2 linked regions of the Gemmatimonas sp. genome follow. The protein of the gene in region 2 interacts with the protein of the main gene of each other region in a pairwise test. Links are inferred from orthologs where the notes say so. Each region holds a gene or a part of one and is shown on either strand. Other genes may lie near its edges.

Region 1 (4,026 bases), on a different replicon or contig from region 2:
CGGCCGCGATGGTGTATGATCACCTACCGATTATCGACTGCTTCCGGCGGGTCGACGACGATACCGTGCTCGGCGCCATGGATATCCGCGGAGCCGCACCATTCTTCTTCCAGTTGGAGCGGGACGCATGAAGCTGGCGCGTTGGCTGATGGGGGCATTCGTGCTGGCCGTACCGCTCCTGCTCGGACTCGCCACTGTCTGGGCACCCGACAAGCCGGTCGCGATGCTGACCGCGCGCTGGGCGCCGCCGCCTTCGCGCTTTCTGGCGCTCAGCGGCATGCAGGTGCATCTACGCGACGAGGGGCCGCGTTCCGATTCGGTGCCGATCGTGCTGGTACACGGCACATCGGCCAGCTTGCATACCTGGGACGGCTGGGCCGCCTCGCTGCGCGGCGCGCACCGCGTGATCCGCTTCGATCTGCCCGGCTTCGGCCTCACGGGCCCATCGCCCGAGCAGGACTACACACTCGCTGCGTACACGCGTATCACCCTGCGGCTGCTCGACTCGCTCGGGGTGTCGCGCTTTGCCATCGCGGGTAATTCACTCGGCGGCGAGGTGGCGTGGCATGTCGCAGCCGCCGCACCGGAGCGCGTGGCGGCGCTGATTCTGGTGGATGCCGTGGGCTATCCGATTGTCTCGCAGAACGTGCCGATCGGCTTCCGCATGGCGCGCACCCAAGGACTGGCATGGCTCTTCACGCGTATCCTGCCGCGCAGCGTGGTCGAGTCGAGCGTGCGCAGCGTGTACGGTGATCCGTCGCGCGTGACCGATTCGCTCGTCACGCGCTACTACGAGCTCACATTGCGTGAAGGCAATCGCGGGTCACTGCCTCGTCGCTTCGCGCAGAGTAAAGATGGCGCAGATTCGGCGACCATTGCAACGCTCCGCGTGCCCACACTCATCATGTGGGGCGGGCGCGACGGACTCATCCCGCCTGATCACGCGGGACGCTTCGCACGCGACATTCCCGGCAGCCGCATTCAACTCTTTCCTGACCTGGGCCATGTACCGCACGAGGAGGACCCCGTGAGGACTGCCGCCGCAGCGCGCGGCTTTCTCGAGTGCGCCGCGTGTCCTTCAGGTCGCTAAAAAGGGTTCACGCGAAGCTCGCGAAGAGCGCGAAGGTTCGCGAAGAAAAGCCAAAATTGAATCGCTGTTCTTCTCGTGCCTTCGCGTTCTTCGCGAGCTTCGCGTGAACTATCAGGGGGCAGCCAGTCGCACCGGCGCCGCCGAAGCTCCGAAGCACCGCAACGGCTGCGATCAGCTTGGCGGATCCTTCATGCGCGTACGTGTTACGCCCGTCATGATGCCGATGCCGAGCAACACGAGGCAGGCGATGATGATGTACGTCGACGCGACGCCCATCACGGAAAGTCCCCACGCGACGCCGCCGATGAAGACGAAGAAGCCGACGAGGTAGAGTCCAAAATTCATAAGAGGCTCCGGGATTGAGTGATTCCCGAAGCCTCCCATGCAATTGCTGTGCTCGCGGAATCCTTACCGTCCCGCGTTCACCCGTACCGAGAGCCCCTCCAGCCGTTCACCGGCCGCCCTGAGCGTCTCTTCACGCTTGGCAAAGTGAAAACGGATGAGATGATTCACCGGTTCGCGGAAGAAGCTCGAGCCCGGCACGCCGGCTACCCCGATCTCCTTGATCAGCCATTCCGAGGCCAGCGTGTCGTTGGCAAAGCCGAGCGCGGTGATGTCGACCATCACGTAGTAGGCGCCCTGCGGCTCGGTGAACGGCAATCCGGTGCTGCGCAGAATATCGAGGAAGATCTCGCGCTTGGCGCTATAGCGCTCGGTGAGACCGTGATAATACGAATCGGGAAGTTCGAGGGCGCCCACCGCCGCCTCCATGAGCGGCGCCGCTGCGCCGACAGTGAGGAAGTCGTGCACTTTCTTCGCCTGCGCGATGACACCGGCCGGCGCGTGCACATAACCCAGACGCCAGCCGGTGATCGAGTACGTCTTCGACAGCGAATTGCAGGTGATCGTACGCTCGAAGGCGCCCGGCAGGGTATTGAAGTAGGTGTGCGTGTGCGGCGCGTAGATGATGTGCTCATACGGCTCGTCCATGATCACCCAGGTGTCGTACTGCTGCGCGTACTTGAGGATGATCAGCAGCTCCTCGCGCGTGAACACCTTGCCGCTCGGGTTCGACGGGTTGCATACCACGATCGCTTTGGGACGCTGCGCGAACGCGGCGGCCAGCACGTCTTCGTCGAAGTTGAAGTGCGGCGGATGCAATGGCACGTAGATCGGCTCGGCGCCGGAGAGAATCGCGTCGGCGGCGTAGTTCTCGTAGAACGGCGAGAAGACGATCACCTTGTCGCCCGGATTGCAGGCGGTCATCATAGCCACCATCATCGCCTCCGTGCTGCCGCAGGTGACCACGAGTTCGGCGTCCGGATCAACTTCGATGCCGCTGAAGTGCGAGATCTTCTTCGCCAGCGCGGTGCGGAAGCGCGGCGCGCCCCACGTCACCGCATACTGATGGAATGGCCCGCGCGTGGCGCGCTCCAGCCCCGCGAGCAGCACTTCCGGTGGATCGAAGTCCGGAAATCCCTGCGACAAGTTTATCGCGCCGTGCTGATTCGCGAGGCGAGTGGTGCCGCGAATCACGGATTCGCTGAAGACGGAGAGACGCTGGGCAGTCGTTGGCATGGCCTCGACATATACCGCGCGGTGCGGGTCGGCGCTACCTTCGCGCCATGCCTACCCGCACCTTCTGGCTGATCAGCGGATCGGGGCTCGCCCCCTTCCTCGTGTGCCTCATCATTGCATACGGCACACCCGATGTCAGCGCGCTGCACGACGCCGCTGTCCGGACTTTTCTCGTGTACGCCGCGCTCACGCTCAGCTTTCTGGGCGGAGCGCGCTGGGGTGCCGAACTCACCCGGGCACCCGATGCGCCGAACCTGCGGCGCATGGTCGCGGCGGCAGCACCGTCGGTGGTCGGCTTGGCAGCGCTGTTGCCGCAAACACCGCTCAAAGTCGCACTCGGCTTGGCTATGCTCAGTGGTGGCATCCAGCTCGCGTGGGATGTCGCCGCCTCTCGCGAAGGGCTGCTGCCACCCTGGAATGCTCGTGTACGCACCGTGATGACGGCTGCCGGCACGCTCTGCAGTCTCGCGCTGTGGCCCGCGATCGCATGACGAATTCGGACATGCTCCCGGACACCCTGCGCGATGAGCTGTGCGCGCGACTCGGCGTGGCGCTCGGAGCGCCGACCGAGACGCAGCTGGCACGGGTGTATGCCGCGTGGTGTCGGCAGGTCCCGTTCGACAACGTGCGCAAGTTGATTGCGCTGCGCGAAGCACACGTGCCGCCGCTCCCTGGATCGAGCGCTGTCGACTTCTTCACGCATTGGCTCTCCGACGGAACCGGCGGCACGTGCTGGTCGTCAAGCCACGCACTGTTTACGCTGCTCACGGCCCTCGGGTTCACGGCGAGACGTATCGCCGGCTCCATGCGTGATACCGGAATCGTCACGCACGGCAGCGTCATTGTGACCATCGACGAACAAGAGTGGCTGGCCGACTCGTCCGCGCTCACGAGCCGACCCGTCCCGATCTCGGGCGATGCGTATCGCGACACCGATCCGGTATTCGCGACCGAGTGGCAACGTGAGGGCGACACCCACGTCCTGCGGTTCGCGGGCGCACCGGGGCCTGAGCTGACCCCGTGTCGGTTTCTGGTGGATCCCACCGACACGACCTACGTACACCAACGCTACGAGCTCTCGCGTACCTTCGGCCCGTTCAATCACTTCACGTATGCGCGCCGCAGTGTACGCGACGGGTTCGTGGTGCTACGCGGACCGGTGCGCTATCACCGCACGGCACAGGGCATGGCTTCGAGCACGCTCGACCGCGACGGCATCCTTCACGTCCTGGCACACGATATCGGCATCTCCCCCGCCATGCTCCGGCAGTACGAGGCGTGCGGCGCGCTCGATCTGAACTTCCTGCCCCTGCCGCAATGACGGCCGCCGACGTCACGACGAGCGCAGCCGAGTCGGG
Region 2 (4,055 bases):
CCAAGCAGGTGCACGGCAATACCGCGCTCGAGATCACCTGGACGGCGATTCCTGCCGTCATCCTGATCTTCATCGCGATTCCGACGGTCCGCACGATCTTCAAGACGCAGGCGAAAGCGGCGCCCGAGGCGCTGCAGGTCGAGGTGATCGGGCACCAGTGGTGGTGGGAGTTCCGCTACCCGCAGTACGGCATCACGACCGCGAACGAGCTGTATCTGCCGAATGGCCGCACGGTCAACTTTCAGCTCAAGACCGTCGACGTGTTGCACTCCTTCTGGATTCCGCAGATGGGTGGCAAGCGCGACTTGATTTCGAATCGCACCAACTACCTCTGGTTCACGCCGAACAAGGACCTTGGTTCGAAGGCGTGGAACGGTTTCTGTGCTGAGTTTTGCGGTCCGTCGCACGCCAACATGCGGTTCCGGGTGTTCACGGTCACGGCCGACGAGTTCGGGCAGTGGGCCGCGCATCAGAAGCAGCCGGCGAGCTTCCCGCTGGCCACCGCCGACGTCGGCGCTGCCACGACCGTGCCGGCCGTCGCTCCTGTTCCGGCCGGAGCGGGCAGCACGCCGCTGCTGCAGGTATCGGCGGTCACGCCCGCGGTCGCTGCCGACACGACCGCGAAGTCTGCGCCCGTGCCGATGTGGGTGTTTCCGAAGGAGCGGATCGAAAAAGAGTTTGCCTTCACGATTCCCAAAACACCGCTCACGACTCTGATCAGCTTCGACGCATCGTTGCTTGGCAAGGGTGATGCGGAGCGTGGCCGCCAGCTGTATAGCAAGTCGAGCTGCATCGGTTGCCACGCGATCGCCGGCACGCCGATGAACATGGCAAACGTGGGTCCGAATCTCACGCATGTGGGGTCGCGGCACACGATCGCCGGTGGGCTCTATCCGAACGACACGAAGCATCTGTCGTACTGGATCAAGAGTGCGCCGCACATGAAGCCCGGCTCCATCATGCCCTCGCTCGGCAAGGGTGTGACGGATCCGAAAACCAAGATGGTGGTCAACGTCGGCGGTTTGACCGACGCGGAGGTCGCGGACATCGTCGCGTACCTCCAGGCCCTGAAGTAAGTCACCGTCACCGCTGACCAACGACACCGATGGCAACCATCGCTGCCGCGCCCCCGTACACCGAAGCCAAGCCCATTCCGTCGACCACGGGCGTGTGGTCCTGGCTTACTACGGTAGACCACAAGCGCATCGGGGCGCTCTATCTGATCACCGGCCTGATCTTCTTCGTCGTCGGCGGCCTCGAGGCCGCGATTCTGCGCGCTCAGCTGGCGACGCCGAATGGAAAGCTCATTTCGGCCGAGATGTACAATCAGCTGTTCACGATGCACGGCACGACGATGATCTTCCTCGCCGTCATGCCTCTCTCGGCGGCGTTCTTCAATTTTTTGATCCCGCTACAGATCGGCGCGCGTGACGTCGCCTTCCCGCGACTCAACGCGTTCTCGTACTGGATCTACTTGTTGGGCGGCATTTTCATCACCCTGCCCATCTTCTGGTCGATGGCGCCGAATGGTGGTTGGTTCGGCTACGCGCCGCTGAGCACGAAGGCGTACTCGCCGCAGCACAACATGGATTTCTGGGTGATCGGTTTGCAGATCCTCGGTATCTCCTCGCTGGCAGCCGGTTTCAACTTCATCACGACGATCATCAACATGCGGGCGCCCGGGATGACGCTCATGCGCATGCCGATCTTCACGTGGATGTCGTTCGTCGTGCAGTTCCTGGTGGTGCTCGCCTTCCCGGTGATCACCGTGGCGCTCGTGTTCCTGCAGTTCGACCGGTTCTTCGGCACGAACTTCTATACGATTGCCAAGGGCGCTGACCCGCTGCTCTGGCAGCACCTCTTCTGGGTGTTCGGTCACCCCGAGGTGTACATCCTGATTCTTCCGGCCTTCGGTCTCGTGTCCGAAGTGCTCCCCACGTTCTCGCGCAAGCCGCTGTTCGGTTATCCCGTGATGGTGTACTCGGGCATCCTGATCGGCTTCCTCGGCTTCGGCGTCTGGGCGCACCATATGTTCTCGGTGGGTATGGGCCCGATCGCCGACGCGGTGTTCTCACTCACCACGATGCTGATCGCGATTCCGACCGGCGTGAAGATCTTCAATTGGATGGCCACGATGTGGGGCGGCCAGATCCAGTTCACGGTCGCCATGAAGTTCGCGATCGCGCTGGTGGGGATGTTCACGGTGGGCGGTATCTCGGGTGTGATGCACTCGTCGCCCCCGGCCGACCTCCAGCAGACGGACACGTACTTCGTGGTGGCACACTTCCACTACGTGTTGTTCGGTGGCTCGGTGTTCGGTTTGTTCGCCGGCATGTACTACTACTTCCCGAAGATCACCGGCCGTTTCCTGTCGGAGAAGCTGGGTAACTGGCATTTCTGGATTTCGTTCGTCGGCATGAACCTCACGTTCTTCCCGATGCACTTCAGCGGTCTGCTCGGCATGCCGCGTCGTATCTATCAATACGATGCAGGCCAGGGCTTCGACTTGTTCAACGCGATGTCGACCGGTGGTACGCTCATCCTGATGATCGGCACGCTGTTCGGCCTGATCAACGTGTGGAGCAGCTGGCGCAGTGGACGGATGGCGTCGAGCAACCCGTGGGGTGCCGCGACGCTCGAGTGGACGATTCCGTCGCCGCCGCCCGACTACAACTTCGCCGAACTGCCGCAGGTGAAGTCGCGCTACCCGCTGTGGAACATGAAGGGTGGTGAGAAGCTCGTGCACGAGACGACGTACGAAGAGGAGAAGGGCCGGCATATCCCGACATCGCAGGAACTCGGCATCATCATGCCGAATCCCTCGATCTGGCCGCTGGTCACCGCCTTCGGACTGATCGTGATGTTTGGTGGGCTCCTGTTCATGGACGCGAGCGTTCCCACCGCAGTGGCCGTGATGCTGGCTGGTACGGCGCTCTGGATTGGCTCGCTCTACAATTGGCTGCTCACGCCGCTCGAGGATCACCACTAAGATGACCGCCACTACGGCACCTACGACCGCCGCGCACGGCGACGGCCACGCGCACGGCGGCGGCCATTACACCTCGTTGGGGCTCGACAACCGTAAAGTCGCCATTTGGACCTTCATCGGTTCCGAATGCATGCTCTTCGCGTCGTTGATCTCGACGTACCTGATCTACAAGGGACGCAGCCCCGAAGGCCCGTTCCCGCACGAAGCGTGGACGAGTCCGACCACGGGCAAGGTGTTCCCGGCGATCCTCAACATCCCGGTCACGTCGGCCTCGACATTCGTGCTGCTGATGTCGTCGCTGGCGATGGTGCTTGCGCTGGCCGCGGTGCAGAATCGCGACCTTCCCAAGCACACCACGTGGGACCGCATTCTCGGTTCGTCGAAAACGTGGCTGTGGGCGACCTGCCTCCTGGGTATCGGTTTCCTTGGCTGTCAGGCCTACGAGTTCACGTCGTTCATTCATGAAGGACTCACGATGCGAACGAACCTGTTCGGCTCGAGCTTCTTCACGCTGACCGGCTTCCACGGCGCGCACGTGACCGCCGGCGTGCTGTGGCTCTTCACGTTGCTCGCGATCGATTACAAGCGTGGACTCAAGCCGTCGGATGCGCTGCTCGTCGACATCTGTGCGCTGTACTGGCACTTCGTCGACGTGGTGTGGATCGCGATCTTCACGCTCATCTACCTGATCAAGTGAGGCGGTGATGGCTGACCATTCCCCGGCTGCTGGCCACGCCCACGACGAAGCGCACCATCCAACCTGGACGACGTACTGGAAGATCGCCGTGATTCTCACGGTGATCACCGCGGTCGAAGTCTCGGCGTACTACATCAAGGCGTGGGAAGAAAGCTGGGTGTACGTGCCCAGCATGCTGATCATGTCGGCGGTGAAGTTCTACATCGTCGTGATGTACTACATGCACCTCAAGTACGATCACAAGCTGTTCCGCTCGCTGTTCACCGGCCCGTTGATCGTGGCCGGTCTCACGCTGATTGGACTGCTGTTCCTGTTCTCCAAGCTCGTGCTGCGACTTGGCCTGCTCAGCTAATCGCTGAGTCGTCCGTC

Evidence for each region. Proteins that work in one complex are often made in the same cells at the same time.
Region 1: the proteins of ctaD (region 2) and RMP10_RS06885 interact in binary tests that used the Escherichia coli proteins (3 or more experiments, as listed by UniProt). The link is inferred for Gemmatimonas sp. from one-to-one orthologs.

The regions. Positions count from the first base shown.
Region 1 is NZ_JANPLK010000021.1:110,598-114,623, forward strand. Bases 584-3,528 are described here. They hold RMP10_RS06885 (aminotransferase class I/II-fold pyridoxal phosphate-dependent enzyme), read right to left. Parts: upstream 2,669-3,528; coding sequence 1,499-2,668; downstream 584-1,498. Other genes in these bases: RMP10_RS06875 (alpha/beta hydrolase), read left to right, coding at 584-1,090; RMP10_RS06880 (hypothetical protein), read right to left, coding at 1,262-1,435; RMP10_RS06890 (DUF3429 domain-containing protein), read left to right, coding at 2,716-3,159; RMP10_RS06895 (arylamine N-acetyltransferase), read left to right, coding at 3,171-3,528. Also shown: RMP10_RS06870 (DUF4334 domain-containing protein), read left to right, coding at 1-131; more of RMP10_RS06875, read left to right, coding at 128-583; more of RMP10_RS06895, read left to right, coding at 3,529-3,989; RMP10_RS06900 (MFS transporter), read left to right, coding at 3,986-4,026. UniProt on the Escherichia coli protein: Shows aminotransferase activity with methionine and histidine as substrates, and to a lesser extent also with phenylalanine.
Region 2 is NZ_JANPLK010000003.1:67,003-71,057, forward strand. What follows is about bases 574-3,547. They hold ctaD (cytochrome c oxidase subunit I), read left to right. Parts: upstream 574-1,105; coding sequence 1,106-2,989; downstream 2,990-3,547. Other genes in these bases: coxB (cytochrome c oxidase subunit II), read left to right, coding at 574-1,076; RMP10_RS02065 (cytochrome c oxidase subunit 3), read left to right, coding at 2,991-3,547. In the rest of the region: more of coxB, read left to right, coding at 1-573; more of RMP10_RS02065, read left to right, coding at 3,548-3,686; RMP10_RS02070 (cytochrome C oxidase subunit IV family protein), read left to right, coding at 3,694-4,038. UniProt on the Escherichia coli protein: Cytochrome bo(3) ubiquinol oxidase is the terminal enzyme in the aerobic respiratory chain of E.coli that predominates when cells are grown at high aeration.